Regions from separate parts of the Streptomyces sp. NPDC043176 genome, predicted to be linked through region 1. Evidence: riboswitches for the same ligand, from Rfam matches in the RefSeq annotation. Region 1 holds a riboswitch; each other region holds the start of a gene.
The links. A riboswitch is a leader RNA that binds a small molecule or an ion and turns the genes downstream of it on or off. The one in region 1 is predicted to bind cobalamin.
Positions count from the first base shown of each region.

Region 2: it holds a riboswitch for cobalamin, as region 1 does, so the genes downstream of both, AC067A_RS30785 (energy-coupling factor ABC transporter permease) here and cobN (cobaltochelatase subunit CobN) in region 1, are expected to answer to the same signal.
Region 3: it holds a riboswitch for cobalamin, as region 1 does, so the genes downstream of both, AC067A_RS01275 (ribonucleoside-diphosphate reductase subunit alpha) here and cobN (cobaltochelatase subunit CobN) in region 1, are expected to answer to the same signal.

Region 1 is NZ_JBWKCA010000006.1:394,412-401,219, reverse strand. Features, by position in the region: gene AC067A_RS13210 (ATP-binding cassette domain-containing protein) at 1-143, shown strand, start outside; gene cobN (cobaltochelatase subunit CobN) at 674-4,288, opposite strand; cobalamin riboswitch at 4,363-4,498, opposite strand; gene AC067A_RS13200 (cobalamin biosynthesis protein CobG) at 4,575-5,861, shown strand; gene AC067A_RS13195 (precorrin-8X methylmutase) at 5,876-6,511, shown strand; gene cobJ (precorrin-3B C(17)-methyltransferase) at 6,508-6,808, shown strand, end outside.
Region 2 is NZ_JBWKCA010000024.1:58,417-65,224, forward strand. Features, by position in the region: gene AC067A_RS30765 (oxidoreductase) at 1-499, opposite strand, end outside; gene AC067A_RS30770 (ATP-binding cassette domain-containing protein) at 596-1,468, opposite strand; gene cbiQ (cobalt ECF transporter T component CbiQ) at 1,465-2,214, opposite strand; gene AC067A_RS30780 (energy-coupling factor ABC transporter substrate-binding protein) at 2,221-2,721, opposite strand; gene AC067A_RS30785 (energy-coupling factor ABC transporter permease) at 2,730-3,428, opposite strand; cobalamin riboswitch at 3,458-3,690, opposite strand; gene AC067A_RS30790 (PTS-dependent dihydroxyacetone kinase phosphotransferase subunit DhaM) at 3,743-4,186, opposite strand; gene dhaL (dihydroxyacetone kinase subunit DhaL) at 4,300-4,920, opposite strand; gene dhaK (dihydroxyacetone kinase subunit DhaK) at 4,958-5,950, opposite strand; gene AC067A_RS30805 (hypothetical protein) at 6,351-6,662, shown strand; gene AC067A_RS30810 (SDR family oxidoreductase) at 6,663-6,808, opposite strand, start outside.
Region 3 is NZ_JBWKCA010000001.1:274,064-280,871, forward strand. Features, by position in the region: gene def (peptide deformylase) at 1-621, shown strand, start outside; gene AC067A_RS01265 (hypothetical protein) at 684-857, opposite strand; gene AC067A_RS01270 (ribonucleotide-diphosphate reductase subunit beta) at 992-2,005, opposite strand; gene AC067A_RS01275 (ribonucleoside-diphosphate reductase subunit alpha) at 2,005-4,383, opposite strand; cobalamin riboswitch at 4,516-4,659, opposite strand; gene AC067A_RS01280 (GNAT family N-acetyltransferase) at 4,693-5,193, opposite strand; gene mctP (monocarboxylate uptake permease MctP) at 5,269-6,808, opposite strand, start outside.

The DNA.
Region 1 (6,808 bases):
CGCCGGGGCTCGTGGAGGAGCTCGAGGCGGCGCTCGCGGTGTATCGCGGCACGCTCGTCGTCGTCACCCACGACCGGCGCCTCCGCGACGCCGCCCCCGCCGCCCACCTTCACCTCGCGCCCGCGCCGCGCGTGGTGCGCTGAGCCCCGCGCGATGCGTTCTGCGCCCGCCCCTCGTGTGGCCCTCGCCCCCGCGTTGTGGGCCGTGCCCCGCCCGTTGTGGGCCACCGTTCCGCCGGGGCGGGCCCACCCCGCGCCTCCGCCCACCCCGTTGTGGGCCCTCGTTCCGCTGGACGGTGCCCACCCCCGCGCCCATCGCCGTGGGCCACCGTTCCGCTGGTGCGGTGCCCACCCCCGCGCCTCCGCCCCCCCGTTGGGGGCGATCGTTCCGCTGGGGCGGAACGGGTGGGCACAACGGACGGCGCCCCGTGCCGGGCCCAGGCTTCCGCGCCTGAACCCGCACCCGGTGTGCGACGCCGTACCGGTGCGGGCCCGGGCACAAGGGGCGGACGCGCCGCCAAGCGCGCCGTCCCGTGTGCCCCCCGTCCCGCCCAGCGGGACGACTGCCCACACGGCGGGCGGGTACGGGCCCAGTCTGGCGCGGGCCCACACGGCGGTGGGGGCGAAGGGCCACACGGCAGTGGGTGCGGGCTCGCGCGGTGGCGGGGGTGGGGTCAGGCGTTTTCTTCGAGGTCGCCTTCGGTTTCGAGGAAGACCTGGCGGAGGGCCGCGAGCGTCTCGGGGTCGGGCTTCTCCCACATGCCGCGGGACTCGGCTTCGAGGAGGCGCTCGGCGATGCCGTGGAGGGCCCAGGGGTTGGCTTCCTTGAGGAAGGCCTGGTTGGCGGGGTCGAGGACGTACTCCTGGGTGAGCTTGTCGTACATCCAGTCGGCGACGACGCCGGTCGTGGCGTCGTATCCGAAGAGGTAGTCGACGGTGGCCGCGAGCTCGAAGGCGCCCTTGTAGCCGTGGCGGCGCATGGCCTCGATCCAGCGGGGGTTGACCACGCGGGCGCGGAAGACGCGGGAGGTCTCCTCGACGAGGGTGCGGGTGCGGACGGTCTCGGGGCGGGTGGAGTCGCCGATGTAGGCCTCGGGGGCGGTGCCCTTGAGCGCGCGGACGGTCGCGACCATGCCGCCGTGGTACTGGAAGTAGTCGTCGGAGTCGGCGATGTCGTGCTCGCGGGTGTCGGTGTTCTTGGCGGCGACCGCGATCCGCTTGTACGCGGTCTCCATCTCGGCACGGGCCGGGCGGCCTTCGAGCCCGCGGCCGTACGCGTACCCGCCCCACACCGTGTACACCTCGGCGAGGTCCGCGTCGGTGCGCCAGTCGCGCGAGTCGATCAGCTGGAGGATGCCCGCGCCGTACGTGCCGGGGCGGGAGCCGAAGATGCGGGTGGTGGCGCGGCGCTCGTCGCCGTGCTCGGCGAGGTCGGCCTGCGCGTGGGCGCGGACGTGGTTGTCCTCGGCGGACTCGTCTTCCAGGCCGGCGACGAGCCGGACGGCGTCGTCGAGGAGGCCGATGACGTGCGGGAACGCGTCGCGGAAGAAGCCGGAGATGCGCAGGGTGACGTCGATGCGCGGGCGGCCGAGCTCGGCGAGCGGGATGGGCTCCAGGCCGTTGACGCGGCGGGAGGCCTCGTCCCACAGCGGGCGGACGCCCAGCAGGGCGAGTGCCTCGGCGACGTCGTCGCCTGCGGTGCGCATGGCGCTCGTGCCCCACAGGGAGAGGCCGACGGAGGTCGGCCATTCGCCGTTGTCGGTGCGGTAGCGCTCCAGGAGGGAGTCGGCCAGGGCCTGGCCGGTCTCCCAGGCGAGCCGGGACGGCACGGCCTTCGGGTCGACCGAGTAGAAGTTCCGGCCGGTCGGCAGGACGTTGACGAGGCCGCGGAGCGGGGAGCCGGACGGCCCGGCGGGGACGAAGCCGCCGTTCAGGGCGTGTACGGCGTGCGTCAGCTCGTCGGTGGTGGCGGCGAGCCGCGGGACGACCTGGTCGCAGGCGAAGCGCAGGACGGACCGGACCTCCGGGCCGTACGCGGCGGCGACGGTCTCGACGGCGTCGGCCGACCAGCCGGCGCTCTCCATTGCCTCGACCAGCTCGCGGGCCTTGGCCTCGGCCTCGTCGGCGGTGGTGCGGGTGGCGGCGGACTCGTCGAGGCCGAGGGCCTCGCGCAGGCCGGGCAGGGCCTGGGTGCCGCCCCAGATCTGGCGGGCGCGGAGGATGGAGAGGACCAGGTTGACGCGGGCCTCGCCTTCGGGGGCGCCGCCGAGGACGTGGAGGCCGTCGCGGATCTGGGCGTCCTTGACCTCGCAGAGCCAGCCGTCGACGTGCAGCAGGAAGTCGTCGAAGCCGTCGTCCTCCGGGCGCTCTTCGAGGCCGAGGTCGTGGTCGAGCTTGGCGGCCTGGATCAGGGTCCAGATCTGGGCGCGGATGGCGGGCAGCTTCGCCGGGTCCATGGAGGAGATCTGCGCGTACTCGTCGAGGAGCTGCTCCAGGCGGGCGATGTCGCCGTAGGAGTCGGCGCGGGCCATCGGCGGCACCAGGTGGTCGACGAGCGTGGCGTGGACGCGCCGCTTGGCCTGGGTGCCCTCGCCCGGGTCGTTGACGAGGAACGGGTAGATCAGCGGGATGTCGCCGAGGGCCGCGTCGGGGCCGCAGGCGGCGGACAGGCCGGCGTTCTTGCCGGGCAGCCACTCCAGGTTGCCGTGCTTGCCCAGGTGGACCATGGCGTCGGCGCCGAAGCCGCCGTCCTCGGCGCGGGCGGCGATCCAGCGGTAGGCGGCCAGGTAGTGGTGGGACGGCGGGAGGTCGGGGTCGTGGTAGATCGCGATCGGGTTCTCGCCGAAGCCGCGCGGCGGCTGGATGAGGATCAGGAGGTTCCCGCGCCGCAGGGCGGCGAGGACGATGTCGCCCTCCGGGTTGCGGGAGCGGTCGAGGAACATCTCGCCGGGCGCCGGGCCCCAGTGCTCCTCGACCTGCTCGCGGAGTTCGGCGGGCAGGGTCGCGTACCAGCGCTTGTAGTCGGCGGCCGGGATGCGGACCGGGTTGCGGGCGAGCTGCTCCTCGGTGAGCCAGTCCTGGTCGTGGCCGCCGGCCTCGATGAGGGCGTAGATGAGCTCGTCGCCGTCGCCGGAGACCAGGCCGGGGAGCTCTTCGGCGGGGCCGAAGTCGTAGCCCTCCGCGATCAGGCGGCGGAGGAGCGCGACGGCGGAGGCGGGGGTGTCGAGGCCGACCGCGTTGCCGATGCGGGAGTGCTTGGTGGGGTAGGCGGAGAGGACGAGCGCCAGCTTCTTCTCGGCGTTCGGGATGTGGCGGAGCCGGGCGTGCCGGACGGCGATGCCGGCGACGCGGGCGGCGCGCTCGGCGTCGGCGACGTACGCGGGCAGGCCGTCCTCGTCGATCTCCTTGAAGGAGAAGGGGACGGTGATGAGCCGGCCGTCGAACTCGGGCACGGCGACCTGGCTGGCGGCGTCCAGCGGCGAGAGGCCTTCGTCGTTCTCCTCCCAGGCGGACCGCGAGCCGGTGAGGCACAGCGCCTGGAGGATCGGCACGTCGAGGGCGGCGAGCGCGCCCGCGTCCCAGGCCTCCTCGTCGCCGCCGGCCTGTGCCTCGGCGGGCTTCGTGCCGCCGGCGGCGAGGACGGTCGTGATGATCGCGTCGGCGGACCGCAGGGTCTCGACGAGTTCCGCCTCGGGGGCGCGCAGGGAGGCCACGTACAGCGGCAGCGCCTGGGCGCCGGCGTCCTCGACGGCGTCGCAGAGGGCGCCGACGAAGGCGGTGTTCCCGCTCATGTGGTGGGCGCGGTAGTAGAGCACGGCGACGGTCGGGCCGTCGGTGCGCTTCGGGGTGCGCTCCAGCGGGCCCCAGGTGGGGGCGGCGGCCGGGGCCTCGAAGCCGTGGCCGGTGAGCAGGACGGTGTCGGAGAGGAAGCGGGCCAGCTGCTCCAGGTTCGCCGGGCCGCCGTGCGCCAGGTAGGCGTGGGCCTCGGTGGCGACGCCGACGGGGACGGTGGAGGCCTCCATCAGCTGGGCGTCGGGGGCCTGTTCGCCGCTGAGGACGACGACGGGCTTTCCGGTGGCGCGGATGGCGTCGAGGCCCTCCTGCCAGGAGCGGAGCCCGCCGAGGAGGCGGACGACGACGAGTTCGGCGTCGTCGAGGAGGCCGTGGAGGTCGGCGAGGGGGAGGCGGGCGGGGTTGGCGAAGCGGTACTCCACCGGGCCGGCGGAGCCGGCGTTCGCCGCGCGGGCGCTGAGCAGGTCGGTGTCGGAGTGCGACAGCAGCAGAAGCATGGCGAGCTCAGGCCTTCCTCGGGGTTGTCCGCGCCCCGGGTTCGTGTGGGTTGGCCTCCCCTTGCTCGCGCGAAGCCGAGAGCTCGGGGAAGGGAGTTCCTGACTCACCCGTGCCATCGCTGGTACGGGTTCACAGTGGCGGGACCGCGCCGGATTCTCACCGGGCTTCCTCCCCGGGGTCCTGCGACCCCATGCCGTGTGCATAGTAGATCGTGAGGTCGGCGGGGCGGGGCGTGCCGGGGAGTCGGCCGGATCACACCCGGTGGTCGGCCGGTGCCCCGTGGGTATGCTCGCCGCCATGCCGCCCACCCCACCCCCGGCTACCGAACCGGGCGAACCTCGCATACGGGACCGTGGCGACGCCTGCCCCGGGGCACTGCGCCTGCACGCGGCCGACGACGGCCGGCTGGCCCGACTGCGCCTGCCCGCAGGTCGATTGACGCACCGTCAGGCCGAGGTCCTGGCGCGGGCGGCGGAGTCGCTCGGCGACGGGCGGATCAGCATCACCTCGCGCGGCAACGCGGAGCTCCGCGGCCTCGCGGACGACTGCGGGGCCGCGCTCGCGGAGCTGCTCGCCGACGCGGGCCTGCTGCCCTCGCCCACCCACGAGCGCATCCGCAACATCGTCGCCTCGCCGACCGCCGGACTCGACGGACTCGGCCACGCGGACGTGCAGTTGTGGGCGCGCGGGCTCGACGCCGCCCTGTGCGCCGCGCCCCGGGCCGCGTCCCTTTCGGGACGGTTCCTGTTCGTCCTGGACGACGGGCGCGGAGACGTGACCGGACTCGGCGGGGATGTGACCTTGGTCGCAGCCGAGGACGAGTCCGTCACTCTGTGGCTCGACGGCGGCCCGGCGGAGCGGCAGGTCTTCCGGCTCGCGGCCGCCGACGCCGTCCGCGCCGCCCTCACCGCCGCCCTCGCGTTCCTCGACGCCGCCGACGCCGCCGGCAACGGGGCCTGGCGCCCCCGCGAGCTGCCCGCCGGGCACCTCCCGGACGTGGCCGGCGCCCTGGCCCGCGCGGGCATCGCGGCCGAGCCCGTACCCGTACCGCTGCTGCCCTCGTCCCCGCCGCCCGCGCCCGGCGCACTCCGGGACGGCGCGGTCTACGTCCTCGCGCCGCTCGGCCGGCTGACCTCCGCCCAGCTGCGGGCCCTGCTGCCCGCCGGCGAGATCCGGCTCACGCCCTGGCGCGGAGCCGTCGCCACGGCCGCACCCACCACCGAGCCCCACGCCGACGCCGCCGGTGCGGACCGCGCGGACCGGCTGCGGGCGCTGGACGCGTGCGGGCTCATCACCCGCCCCGACGCGCCCGGCGCCGGGGTCACCGCGTGCACCGGGCGGCCCGGCTGCGCCAAGTCCCTGGCCGACGTACGGGCGGACGCCCTCGCCGCGCCCGCCGGCCCGCTGCCCGTGCACTTCTCCGGGTGCGCGCGGCGCTGCGGGCACCCGTACGGCGACTGGGTCGAGGTCCTCGCCACCGGCGACGACGGCTACCTGGTGGACGGCCGCGCCACCCCCCGTACCTCCCTGACCGAAGCGGTCGCCACCGCCCGCACGTATCCGACGAGATGAGCGAGAGCAACACGATGTTCGACTACGAGAAGGACGGGGCGGAGATCTACCGCCGGTCCTTTGCCACGATCCGCGCCGAGGCGGATCTGGCGGGCCTGCCCGCCGACGTCGCCCAGGTGGCGGTCCGGATGATCCACGCCTGCGGCATGACCGACCTCGTACGCGACATCGCCTACTCGCCCCAGGTCGTCTCCCGGGCCCGCGAGGCGCTCCGCGCCGGCGCCCCGATCCTCTGCGACGCGCAGATGGTCGCCAGCGGCGTCACCCGCAAGCGGCTGCCCGCCGACAACGAGGTGATCTGCGCGCTCTCCGACCCGGCGCTGCCCGCCCTCGCCGCCGAACTGGGCACCACCCGCTCCGCCGCCGCCCTCGAACTCTGGCGGGACCGCCTCGAAGGCTCCGTCGTCGCCATCGGCAACGCGCCGACCGCCCTCTTCCACCTCCTGGAGATGGTCGCGAAGGGCGCGGGCAGGCCCGCGGCCGTCCTCGGCATACCGGTCGGCTTCATCGGCGCCGCCGAGTCCAAGGACGCGCTGGCCGAGAACGACCTCGGCCTCGACTACCTCGTCGTACGGGGCCGGCGCGGCGGCAGCGCCATGACGGCCGCCGCGATCAACGCCCTCGCGCACGAAGCGGAGATCCAGGCATGAGCGGCACCGAGGACACAGTGGTGAAGGGCAAGTTGTACGGCGTCGGCCTCGGGCCCGGCGACCCGGACCTGATGACGGTCGCGGCGGTGAAGGCCATCGCCTCCGCCGACGTCGTCGCGTACCACTCGGCCCGTCACGGCCGCTCCATCGCCCGCTCCATCGCCGCCGGGCACATCCGCGAGGACCACGTCGAGGAGCGGCTCGTGTACCCGCTCACCGTGGAGACCACGGACCACCCCGGCGGCTACCGGGGCGCCCTGGACGACTTCTACGAGGAGGCCGCGGCCCGCCTCGCCG
Region 2 (6,808 bases), on a different contig from region 1:
CCTCGGACCCCATCACCTCGACGCCGTCGTACCCGGCCTCCCTGGCCAGCTCGGCGCAGCGGGCGTAGTCCTCGACGGTCTGCTCGACCTCGGCGTCGGTCAGCTCGTTCGGCACGAAGGGGCTGATGGGCGCCTTGATCGCGCTGGGGCCGACCAGGCCGGGGTGGTACGCGTACCGGCCGAAGTGCAGGATCTGCATCGCGATCCTGCCCCCTTCGGCGTGCACGGCTTCGGTGATCAGCCGGTGCTCGGCGACCTCCTCGGCGGTGGTCAGCTTGGCGCCGCCGTCCCAGGGCCGCCCGGCCTCGTTGGGGGCGATGCCGCCGGTGACGATCAGCCCGGCGCCGCCCCGCGCCCGCTCCGCGTAGAACGCGGCCATGCGCTCGAAGCCGTGCTCGGTCTCCTCGAGGCCGACGTGCATCGATCCCATGATCACCCGGTTGGGCAGGGTCGTGAACCCGAGGTCGAGCGGGCTCAGCAGATGCGGGTACGGGGTCATGGGGGCGCCTCCTCGCGCAGGGTGGTCGCCCTCAGTTCTACGGGGACCCCGGGCGCTTCTGCAACTAGTTGCAGAAGATTGGCGACGTGACGTCCACTACTCGGTGACGAAGGAGTCCAGGAGGGCGCCCAGCTCCTCCGCCGTCCGGGGCTCGACGGCGTCGGGCCCCAGCAGGCCGTGCGCGCGCAGGAGGCGGGCCACGGCGGTGCCCCAGGGCCGGCGGAGCCGGGCGGCCGCGAGCAGGGCGTCGTCCGCGAGGAGGTCGGCCACCGGGCCGGTGTGGAGACCGGAGGGAGCCAGGACGGCCGCCTCGTCGGCCCAGCGCAGTGCCAGGTCGACGTCGTGCGTCGCCATCACCACCGTCGTGCCGCCCTCCCGAAGCCGCCGCAGGGCGTCGAGGAGCCGCTCCTGACCGTGGGGGTCGAGACCGGCCGTCGGCTCGTCCATGATCAGGACCCGCGGCCGCATCGCCACGGCACCCGCGATCGCGGCCCGCTTGCGCTGCCCGTACGACAGCAGGTGCGTCGGCCGGTCCGCCAGCGCCACGATGTCCAGGGCCTCCAGCGCCTCGCGCACCCGGAGCCGCACCTCCTCCTCGGGCAGCCCCAGGTTCATCGGCCCGAACGACACGTCCTGGCCGACCGAGGCGGCGAACAGCTGGTCGTCCGGGTCCTGCACCACCAGTTGCACCGTGGTCCGCAGCCGCGTCAGCCCCCGGCGGTCGTACGCCACCTCCGCGCCGTCCAGGAGCAGCGACCCGCTTCCGCACCGCAGCCCCCCGCTCAGCAGCCGCAGCAGCGTCGTCTTGCCGCTGCCGTTGCGACCGAGGAGCGCGATCGCCCGCCCCTCCGCCACCGCGAAGTCCACGCCCGACAGGACGGCGGGACCGTCCTCGTAGGCGAAGCCCGCCCCCACCAGCTCCACGACAGGCGTCGAGCCCTGGGCCGTCGCCGGGTTCTGAGACGTCACGGAAGGAACCTTTCCAGTACGAGAGTGAGGGCGACGAGCCCCCCGAGGAGCACGCCCGTCGCCGCGAGGAACCGGCGGGAGATCCCGCACACGGGCACCAGCACCCGCAGCGTCCCGTCGTACCCCCGGCCCGCGAGCCCCGACTGCAGCCGCTGCGCCCGGTCGAAGGCGCGCACGAACGTGGTCGCGCCGAGACCGGCGAGCGAACGCCAGGTCGCCGCCCGTGACGTGTGCCCCAGGCGGGCCGCCTGTGCCTGCCGGATCTTCGACAGCGAGTCCAGCAGCAGGAAGATGATCCGGTACATCACGAGCGCCACGTCCACCACCGGCGCCGGCACCCCCGCCCGGACCAGCCGGGGCAGCACGTCCGACACCGGCGTCGTGAACGCGAACAGCAGCACCCCGAGCGAGGCCGCCGCCGTCCGCGCCAGCAGCTCGCCCGCGTGCGTCGGCCCGGCGGGCGCGAGCGCCACGAGTCCGCGCGCCCCGCCCACCTCGAACAGCAACGGCACCGCACCCGTGACACAGAAGCCGAGCGGCACCCGGAACGCCCGCCACAACTGACGGCCCGGCACGCCGGCAGGCCCGAGCAGCACCACGAGCGTCACCGCCGCCACCAGCACGGCCCCCGGCCACGGCGGCAGACACACGGCGCACAACGTCAGACCGAAGCCGAGGAGCGCCTTCTCGGCGGGATGGCGGGAGCGCCAGCGACTGCTGTGCGCAGCCGCGTCGATGGGCAGCATCGGCGTCTACGCGTCCCGGTCCCCGACGTCACCGACCGGCCCCGGACCGGCGGCCGGCACACCGGAGCCCCCGGCGACCGGCCGCGTCGCGCCGGAGCCCGGACCGTCGGGACGCGGCGAACCGGAGCCGACGTCCTGGGCGCCGCCCGTCGCGGACGCGCCCGCGCCTTCCGTCGCCCGACCGCCCTGACCGGCGTCGGCCGCCACCAGAGCGGCGCCCTGCCGGCGGCCGCGCCGCAGACCGAAGTAGTACGCCAGGACTCCGGCGCCCAGCGCCGCCTGGAGGGCGAAGAGGGCGGACTCGATCTCGCCGGACGGCGGCTCGTACAGCGGGCTGAACCACGGCTCGTAGTCCGGCCGGAGCTCCGTGATGGCGGTCTCCGCCTCCGCGTCCGCCCCGGTGAACGGCTCTTCCTTGTGGTCGCCCAGACCCAGGACGAGCGGAAGCACCGCGAGCGCGACGACGACCAGCAGCAGCAGTCCGTTGATCTTCGCGTTCCGGCTGATCCTGGTGCTCATCGCGCCGTCGCCCCCTCGCGCAGTTCCTTCTCGGCCCGGGGAAGGACGCCCAGACGCGTCAGGTCACCCTTGCTCGACTGGGTGAGCAGCCGCATCACGAGCACGGTCAGCAGCCCCTCGCTCACCGCCAGCGGAATCTGCGTCACCGCGAAGATCCCGCCGAACTTGGCGAGCGCGCCCGCCACGCCGGTGGCCGGGTCGGGGAAGGCGAGGGCCAGCTGCACGCTGGTGACGCAGTACGTGGACAGGTCGGCGACGAACGCGCCGAAGAAGACGGCGACCATCAGGGGCGTGCCGAACCGGCGCAGCAGGCGGTACGTCCCGTACCCCGCCCAGGGCCCGACGATCGCCATCGAGAAGGCGTTCGCGCCGAGCGTGGTCAGTCCGCCGTGGGCGAGCAGCAGGGCCTGGAAGAGCAGGGTGATCGTGCCCAGGACCGCCATGATCGGCGGCCGGAACAGGATCGCCCCCAGACCCGTGCCCGTCGGATGGGAACAACTGCCCGTCACCGAAGGCAGCTTGAGCGCCGACAGGACGAACGTGAAGGCACCGGAGGCGCCCAGCAGCAGGGTGGACTCGGGGTTGGACCGCACCTCGCGCGTGAGCGCGCGGACCCCGTGGACGACGAACGGGGCGGCCGCGACGCCCCAGGCGACGGCGTGCGCAGGGGGCAGATACCCCTCGGCTATATGCATGGTCGGGAGACCCTCTCCAGCACCTCGTGGATGGACAACGCACCCTGGCCGGTCTCCTGGCTGACGGTCATCCGTCCGACTCCGCCTTCCCACACCGCGGCGGTCTCCCGTCGTGGTCCAGTGGCTTCCCCGAGGGCGCTTCCCGCGGGGGTGGAGCCGGACCTCCCGATCACAGTGGCGAGGGCCGCACCGGTACTGCACCGGTTTCCCGTACACCAAGGCCCTGCGACATTAGTGCGTTGACCAGGTACATCACAACACGGTCGCCACCCGGTGCGGCTCCTCCGTCACTCCGCGCACGCGGCCCCGCAGGGTCATTCCTTGCGATAGGCGTAGGCCTCCGAGGCGGCCGCCGCCACCGCGTCGAGGTCCCCGCCCGCGCTCGCCGTCACCAGCGCCGCCACCGCGCCCTCGACGAACGGCGCGTCCACCAGCCGGGAGCCCCCGGGTAGTTCGTCACCTTCGGCGAGGAGCGCCTTCACGGTGAGCACGGCGCTGCCGAGGTCGACGAGCAGCGCCACCCCGGCGCCCCGGTCCGCCTCCTTCGCCGCCTCGGCGATCAACTCGGAACTCGTCCCCAGCCCTCCGTCAGGCGTCCCGCCCGCCGGTACCACCGGCGCCAGCTTTCCACCCCCCGCCAGCCCCCGCGCCAGCTCGGTCACCGCCGCCGCCACCGCCGCACTGTGCGACACGAGCACGATCCCGACGAGGGCCGCACCGCGAGGCCCCGCACCGCCCGATCCCGCGTCCCCGGGCACCGCACCGCCCGATCCCGCGTCCCCGGACGCCGGGCCACCGGGCCCCGCACCGCCGGTGACCGCGTCGGCGTCCACGGCCGCGCTCCCGGACGCCGAAGCGCCGCCCGGCGCGCTCACGACACCCCCTCCGCGGCCGCCGTCTCGGCGAGCGCGGAGAAGAGCAGGGCCGACGACGTCGCCCCCGGGTCCCGGTGCCCGACCGACCTCTCGCCGAGGTAACTCGCCCTGCCCTTGCGCGCCCGCAGGGGTACGGTCCCGAGGGCGCCCTCGTCCGCGGCCGCGCGCGCCGCGCCGAACGAGGTCCGCAGCCCCTCCACGGCCGGGACCAGCGAGTCCAGCATCGTCTTGTCGCCGACGTGCGCGCCGCCGAGCTGCGAGACGGCGGCGACGCCCGAGTCCAGGGCCTCGGCGAGCCGTACCCGGTCGATCGTCCCGTCCTCGCCCAGGGTCTTCCCGGCGCGGCGCAACAGCGTCCCGTACAACGGCCCCGACGCGCCGCCGACCGTGGAGATGAGGTGGCGCCCGGCGGTGGTGAGCACGGCGCCGGGCGTCGCCGGCGGGTCCTTCGCCAGGGTCTCCGTCACGGCGGCGAACCCGCGCTTGAGATTGGCTCCGTGGTCGGCGTCGCCGATGGCCGAGTCCAGCTCGGTCAGCCGGTCCGCCTCGCGCTCGACGGCCCCGGCGACCGCGGCCAGCCAGCGCACGAGGAACTCCGCCCCGAACGTCTCCGTCATGCCCTCTCCCTCGTCCGCACGCGTCCCCACCCCCGCCTCACCGGCCCCAGCGCAGCGCGGGCGTCTGCACCGGCGCGTCCCACAGCCGCAGCAGCTCCTCGTCGACCTCGCACAGGGTCACCGAGCAGCCGGCCATGTCGAGCGAGGTCACGTAGTTCCCGACCAGTGTCCGCGCCACCGGCACTCCCCGCTCGCCGAGCACCCGCTGCACCTCCGCGTTGAACCCGTACAACTCCAGGAGCGGAGTGCCGCCCATGCCGTTGACCAGCGCGATCACCGGCCCCGCGGGGACCAGGTCCTCGACGACCGCGTCCACGGCGAAGTCCGCGATCTCCCGAGAGGTCATCATCGCCCGCCGCTCACGGCCCGGCTCCCCGTGGATGCCGACGCCCAACTCCAGCTCACCGGGCGGGAGGTCGAACGTCGGACTGCCCTTGGCGGGCGTCGTGCACGCGCTCAGCGCCACCCCGAACGACCGCGACCGCTCGTTCACCCTCCGGGCGATCGCCTCCACGCGCTCCAGCGGAGCCCCCTCCTCCGCCGCCGCTCCCGCGATCTTCTCCACGAACAGCGTCCCCCCGGTCCCGCGCCGCCCGGCCGTGTACAGGCTGTCCGTCACCGCCACGTCGTCGTCGACCAGCACCTTGGCGACCTGGATGCCCTCGTCCTCCGCGAGCTCCGCCGCCATCTCGAAGTTCAGCACGTCGCCGGTGTAGTTCTTCACCACGAACAGCACCCCGGCCCCGCTGTCCACGGCCGCCGCCGCCCGCACCATCTGATCCGGCACCGGCGACGTGAACACCTCCCCGGGGCACGCCGCCGCCAGCATCCCCGGCCCCACGAACCCCCCGTGCAGCGGCTCGTGCCCCGACCCGCCCCCGGACACCAACGCCACCTTCCCCGCCACCGGCGCGTCCCGCCGCACCACCAGCCGCCGCTCCACGTCCACCGTCAACTCGGGGTGCGCCGCCGCCATCCCCCGCAGCGCGTCCGCCACGACGGTCTCCGGCACGTTGATCAACATTCTCAAGGGTGTCTCCTCGCAAGGCTGAAAGATGGGCCCTGACCTGTGTTTTCGCAGGTCAGAAGCTAGGTGTGCGAAAGTCGACCTTGGCGGTCCACGGCGCTCGAGGGCGGTCTCTGTCGGCGCTGATGCCGAGTGGACGCCGACTTCGGTGACGACATGTCAGGCTCGGATCCTCATCGACTTGGGCGGGTCCCGCCGCCCCTGTGGGCAGTATCGACCTTGCGGCAGCGAAGGTCACGCAGACCTGACGGATGTGCGGCTCGCAGGTGGCCGCGCACGGGGTGCCGAGGGCCGCCGGCACAACGGGCGGTCCTAATGGTGTGCGTGATCGGGGCCTCCATGGACGACTGGGAGAACACCCGCATCACTTTCCCAGGCGCTCTCCAGGGCCCCTGGGTGATCGATGAAAAAGGCGCAGAAGCAAACCGAGCCGAGCGGCATGCGGCGCTTTCAGCAGCGGCTCCGTCTTCGAAGGTGGTGCATACCGCTGCCCATCACTCCGTCAGGTTGGTACGTGGTCGTTGAAGGGGGCGGATTTCCTGACGACGTTCGCGAGCCCGGCGAGCACGGTGCGGTGACGGATCGGGATCAGCGCGCCGAGGGCGGCGTTATGGAGGACGCCGCCGACGCCGCGCAGGAGGTGCCCGCCGATTTCGACCGGAATCTCCTTGCGCCGGGGGAGGCTTACCGCCCAACCTCGCGAGGCGCGGCGTGATCAGGTGGTGTCGTTCGGCCGGGGGGCTCCTCCCGGTCGAAGGTGAGGCTGCCGGTTCGCCGTTGCGTGTGCTGTGGTGTCGGCTGCCGCGCCGCCGGGCCCGAGGAGCCCGGTCGGCGGTAGGGGATCGTCTCCACGGGCTGCGA
Region 3 (6,808 bases), on a different contig from region 1:
ACGGACGAGCAGACGCAGATCAACGACGGCTTCGTCGTGGACACGGAGGACTGCGAGGCGCGCGAGCTCGCCTACCGCGAGCGCGGCACGGCCCGCCCGATCACGGTCGTCGGCAACCCCGTGCTCCACAAGGAGTGCAAGGACGTCACCGAGTTCGACGACGAGCTCGCGCAACTGATCGACGACATGTTCGCCAGCCAGAAGGCCGCCGAGGGCGTGGGCCTGGCCGCGAACCAGATCGGCGTGGACCTCAAGGTGTTCGTCTACGACTGCCCCGACGACGAGGGCGTCCGGCACACCGGTGTCGTGGTCAACCCGGTCCTCCAGGAGCTCCCGGCCGAGCTGCGGGTCCTGGACGAGTCCAACGAGGGCTGCCTGTCCGTGCCGACCGCCTACGCCGAGCTGGCCCGCCCCGACTACGCCGAGGTCCACGGCCAGGACGCCCAGGGCAACCCGATCAAGGTGCGCGGCACCGGCTACTTCGCCCGCTGCCTCCAGCACGAGACGGACCACCTGCACGGCTACCTGTACATCGACCGCCTCTCCAAGCGCGACCGCAAGGACGCCCTGCGCCAGATGGAAGAGGGCACCCCGCGCTACGAGACGGTCCCCAACGCCTGATCGCGCACACCGACGCCGAAGGGCCCCGCACCGGTCGAGTGCGGGGCCCTTCGGCGTCGGGACTACTGCCAGCCCATGTCCGGTCCGTTGACGACGGAGTCGACGGGAGCGCTCTGCCATCCCATGTCGCCGGCGACGGTCTGCCGGTCGTCGCCGGCCGAGACGGCCGCGGCCACCCCTCCGGCGAGCAGTGCGGAGAGTGCGAGGGCCGCGAGCGTGCGGATGGTGCGGGACATGATTCCCCCCAGGGTTCAGGTCGTGTCGCTGTACGGTCCGCCCGGACGACCGCGGGGCGGCCGCCGGTCGGGCTTGATCATTCCAGGTAACGACCCGGGTGGGCGACCCATTCCCCGCGCGAGGACGCGGAGCCTCAGAAGTCCTCGTCCAGGTCCACCGAGCCCTCGACGGCGACCTGGTAGGCGGACGGGCGGCGTTCGAAGAAGTTGGTGAGTTCCTGGACGCCTTGGAGCTCCATGAACGCGAACGGGTTCTCGGAGCCGTACACCGGGGGGAAGCCGAGGCGCTGGAGGCGCTGGTCGGCGACGCACTGGAGGTACTCGCGCATCGACTCGGTGTTCATGCCCGGCAGGCCGTCGCCGCACAGGTCACGGCCGAACTGGAGCTCCGCCTCGACGGCCTCCTTCAGCATGTCGGTGACCTGCTGCCGGAGCTCGTCGTCGAAGAGCGCCGGCTCCTCCTTGCGGACGGTGTCCACGACCTCGAAGGCGAAGTTCATGTGCATCGTCTCGTCGCGGAAGACCCAGTTGGTGCCGGTGGCCAGGCCGTGCAGCAGACCGCGGGACCGGAACCAGTACACGTACGCGAAGGCGCCGTAGAAGAACAGGCCCTCGATGCACGCCGCGAAGCAGATCAGGTTCAGCAGGAAGCGGCGCCGGTCGGCGGCCGTCTCCAGGCGCTCGATCTTCTCGACCGAGTCCATCCACTTGAAGCAGAACTGGGCCTTCTCGCGGATGGAGGGGATCTCCTCGACCGCGTCGAACGCGGCGGCGCGGTCGTCCGGGTCGGGCAGGTAGGTGTCGAGCAGCGTCAGGTAGAACTGGACGTGCACGGCCTCCTCGAACAGCTGGCGCGACAGGTACAGGCGCGCCTCCGGGGAGTTGATGTGCTTGTAGAGCGTCAGCACCAGGTTGTTCGAGACGATCGAGTCGCCCGTCGCGAAGAACGCGACCAGGCGGCCGATCATGTGCTGCTCGGCCGGGGTCAGCTTGGCGAGGTCGGCGACGTCGGAGTGCAGGTCGACCTCCTCCACCGTCCAGGTGTTCTTGATCGCGTCCCGGTACCGCTCGTAGAAGTCCGGGTACCGCATCGGACGGAGGGTCAGCTCGAAGCCAGGGTCGAGCAGGTTCTTGTCGGTGGTGCTCATTACTGGCAGGCCTCGCAGGACTCGGGGTTTTCCAGGGAGCAGGCGAGGGCGTCCGCGTCGGAGACCGCCTGCTGGACGGGGATGGGGGCGGCGGCCGCCGTCGACGCCTGGGCGGCGCGGGCGATCCGGGTCGCCGGGCGCGAACGCAGGTAGTACGTCGTCTTCAGCCCCTGCTTCCAGGCGTACGCGTACATCGACGACAGCTTGCCGATCGTCGGCGTCTCCAGGAACAGGTTCAGCGACTGCGACTGGTCGAGGAACGGGGTGCGCGCGGCGGCCATGTCGATCAGACCGCGCTGCGGGATCTCCCACGCCGTGCGGTACAGCTCGCGCACCTCGGCCGGGATCCAGGTGAAGCCGGCGACCGAACCGCTGGCGTCGCGGAGCGCGTCCCGGGTCTGGGCGTCCCACACGCCGAGCTTCTTCAGCTCGTCGACCAGGTACGAGTTGACCTGGAGGAACTCGCCGGACAGCGTCTCGCGCTTGAAGAGGTTCGAGACCTGCGGCTCGATGCACTCGTACACGCCCGCGATCGAGGCGATGGTCGCGGTCGGAGCGATCGCGAGGAGCAGGCTGTTGCGCATGCCGACGGCGGCGATCCGCTCGCGCAGCGCGGCCCAGCGCTCGGGCCAGTTGAGCTCGACGTCGTAGTGGTCCGGGTGCAGCACACCGCGGGCCGTGCGGGTCTGCTCCCAGGCGGGGAGCGGGCCGCTGCGCTCGGCGAGGTCCGCGGAGGCCTCGTACGCGGCCAGCATGATCCGCTCGGCGATCCGGGTGGACAGCGCGCGCGCCTCGGCGGAGTCGAACGGCATCCGCAGCTTGAAGAAGACGTCCTGGAGGCCCATCGCGCCCAGGCCGACCGGACGCCAGCGGGCGTTGGAACGCCCGGCCTGCTCGGTCGGGTAGAAGTTGATGTCGACGACCCGGTCGAGGAAGGTGACGGCCGTGCGGACGGTCGCGTCGAGCCGCTCCCAGTCGATGTCGCCCCCGGCCACGAACGAACCGAGGTTCACCGAGCCGAGGTTGCAGACGGCCGTCTCGCCGTCGTTCGTGACCTCGATGATCTCGGTGCACAGGTTCGAGGAGTGGACGACCGTGCCCGGCTCGGCGGTCTGGTTGGCCGTCCGGTTGGAGGCGTCCTTGAAGGTCATCCAGCCGTTGCCGGTCTGCGCCAGGGTCCGCATCATCCGGCCGTACAGGTCGCGGGCCGGCATCGTCTTGCGGGCCAGGCCCTTGGCCTCGGCGGCGCGGTAGGCGGCGTCGAACTCCTCGCCGTACAGGTCGACGAGCTCGGGCACGTCCGCCGGGGAGAACAGCGACCAGTCGGCGTCCGCGTTGACCCGGCGCATGAACTCGTCCGGGATCCAGTGCGCCAGGTTCAGGTTGTGCGTACGGCGCTGGTCCTCGCCCGTGTTGTCGCGGAGCTCCAGGAACTCCTCGATGTCCGCGTGCCAGGTCTCCAGGTAGACGGCGGCCGCGCCCTTGCGGCGGCCGCCCTGGTTCACGGCGGCGACGGAGGCGTCGAGGGTCTTCAGGAACGGCACGATGCCGTTGGAGTGCCCGTTGGTGCCGCGGATCAGCGAACCGCGGGCGCGGATGCGGGAGTAGGAGAGCCCGATGCCGCCGGCGTGCTTCGAGAGGCGCGCGACCTGGTGGTAGCGGTCGTAGATGGAGTCCAGCTCGTCCTGCGGGGAGTCGAGCAGGTAGCAGGAGGACATCTGCGGGTGACGGGTACCGGAGTTGAAGAGCGTGGGGGAGGACGGCAGGTAGTCCAGGCGGCTCATCAGCCCGTACAGCGCGCCGACCTCGTCGAGCGCGCGGACGCTGTCGTCCTCGGCCAGGCCGCAGGCCACCCGCAGCATGAAGTGCTGCGGCGTCTCGATCACCTTGCGGGTGATCGGGTGGCGCAGCAGGTAGCGCGAGTAGAGGGTGCGCAGACCGAAGTAGCCGAAGCGGTCGTCGCCGGCCCGGTCGATCGTCGCGTCGAGCCGCTCGGCGTGCAGCGCGACGAAGTCGGCGGTGCGGTCGGCGATCAGGCCCTCGCGGTGACCGACCCGGACGGAGGCGGAGAAGGAGACCGCGCCCTGGCCCGCCGCCTCGTCGGCGATGGTGATCGTCAGGAGCCGGGCGGCGAGCCGGGAGTACGCCGGGTCCTCGGCGATCAGGCCCGCGGCCGCCTCGGTGGCCAGCTCGCGCAGCTCCGCCTCGTCCGCCGCGGCGCTGCGGCCGCGCAGCGCGGCTGCGGCGACCTTGCCGGGGTCGGTGTCGGGGAGATCGGCGGTGAGGTCGGTCAGGGTCCGCAGCAGTACGGTCCCGGGGCCGTCGCTCTCGACCGCGGAAGCCTCGGCCGAAGCCGGATCGGCGGGCGCGATGGTCACGTGGGGGCTCTCCCTCGCTCGGCCGGGGCCGCGACGGGGGAAGGCGGGCGAGGGGGCGCCCGTATCGCCGGACGCGCCGTGTCCACCGGCCCACTCCGCGAGGCCCGGAAGTCAGTGGCACCCGGAACGGAAGGACCGGGCGCGCTGCCCGCAGGTGCTCGGACTCACTCCGTACGAAACCGCATGAAGCACACCGTTGCGGGACAGTTCCGGATTCGCGCCGGATTCCCCTGCGTCGACAGCGAGGATGAGCATACATGTGGGGGGCGCCGCTGACGGCACCCCCCACATGTTGTGTCGGTTGCGGGGCTAAAGCTCCAGCGCGTACGTCAGCAGCGTGTGTTCGGGGATCGGCTGCCAGTCCCGCTCGGGGGTCCGCAGGAAGCCGAGCCGGTCGTAGATCCGGTGCGCGGAGACCATCTTCGCGTCCGTGGAGAGCACCACCCGCCGGCACCCCGGCAGGGTCCGCGCCCGGTCCACGCAGACGCGCACGAGTGTCTCTCCGACGCCCCTGCCGCGGGCCGCCGGCGCGACCACGAGCATCCGGAACTCGGCCTCGCCTTCGACGGCGATGTCCGCCCAGGCGGTGCCGCCGCGGGCGAAGGTCACCCCGCCGACGATCCCGCCCTCCGCGTCGACGGCGACGAGGACCTCGCTCTCGCGAGCCCGCCGGGCCGTGTCGCGGAGCACGTCCAGATAGAAGTCGTCCTCTCCGTGCAGCAGCAGCCCGTCGTTCAGATAGGTCAGTCCGGTGAGCTCGCCGAGCTCTTCGTACTCCTCGGGCCGTACCGCCCTGATCGTGAAGTCCATGGGCCCAGTCTGCCTCCGTCGCACGTGAAGGGGCCCGGGATTTCTCCCGGGCCCCTTCACGTGCGCGTCCGTGGGTCAGTGCACCGAGGCGCCGACCTTGGGGAGTTCGCGGACACCGGCGTCGCCGGCGTCCGCCGTGTAGTCCTCGGGCGAGGTCTCGTCGACGCCGTCGGGGGCCTTGACGGCCCGGAGGACGAAGGTGAGGACGACCGTGACGAGGACGTTGAGGACGAAGGCGGTGAGGCCGATGTAGCCGATCTCGCCGATGCCCGGGATCTCGGCGGAGGAGCCGCCGAAGTGCTTCTGGGTCGGGCTGGCGACGCCGTACGCGGCGGCCGTGCCGTACACCATGCCGACGGCCCAGCCGGCGAGCAGCGCCCAGCGGTGGAACCAGCGGGTGAACAGGCCGCCGACGAGCGCCGGGAAGGTCTGCAGGATCCAGATGCCGCCCAGCAGCTGGAAGTTGATCGCGACCGTCTTGTCCATGGTGAGGACGAAGACCAGCGCGCCGACCTTCACCAGGAGGGAGACCAGCTTGGAGACCTTGGTCTCCTGGGCCGGGGTCGCGTCCGGCTTGATGAAGTCCTTGTAGATGTTGCGGGTGAACAGGTTGGCCGCGGCGATCGACATGATGGCGGCCGGGACGAGCGCGCCGATGCCGATCGCGGCGAACGCGACGCCCGCGAACCAGTCCGGGAACATGGTCTCGAAGAGCTGCGGGATGGCGAGCTGACCGTTCTTGACCTTGATCCCGGCGGCGATCGCCATGAAGCCGAGCAGCGCGAGCAGGCCCAGCATCAGCGAGTACAGCGGCAGGATCGTGGTGTTGCGGCGGATGACCTCGCGGCTCTTCGACGACAGCGTCGCCGTGATGGAGTGCGGGTACATGAACAGCGCGAGCGCCGAGCCGAGCGCGAGCGTCGCGTACGTCCACTGGCCGGCCTCACCGGGGACCAGCGCGCCGCGCGGCTTGCCGGTCGCCGGGTTGGTCTGCGCGTACGCCTCGCCGGCCTTCGCGAAGATCTCGTCGAACCCGCCCAGCTTGATCGGGATGTAGATGATGGCCACCGCGATCACGATGTAGATCAGGGTGTCCTTGACGAAGGCGATGAGGGCCGGGGCGCGCAGACCCGAGGAGTACGTGTACGCCGCGAGGACGCCGAAGGCCAGCAGCAGCGGCAGGTCCTTGACGAACCAGTGGGTGGTCTCGCCGCCGCCTACGCCCATCACGTCCAGGACGGCCTGGATGCCGACGAGTTGGAGGGCGATGTACGGCATGGTGGCGAGGATTCCGGTGACCGCGACCGCGAGCGACAGGCTCTTGGAGCCGAAGCGGCCCCGGACGAAGTCGGAGGTGGTCACGTACCCGTGCTTGTGCGAGACCGACCAGAGGCGCGGCAGGAACGTGAAGATCAGCGGGTAGACCAGGATCGTGTAGGGCACGGCGAAGAAGCCGGCCGCGCCCGCCGCGTAGATGGCCGCCGGGACGGCGACGAAGGTGTACGCGGTGTACAGGTCGCCGCCGAGCAGGAACCAGGTCACCCAGGTGCCGAACGACCGTCCGCCCAGGCCCCATTCGTCGAGGCTGTGCTCGTCCTCGGCCTTGCGCCAGCGC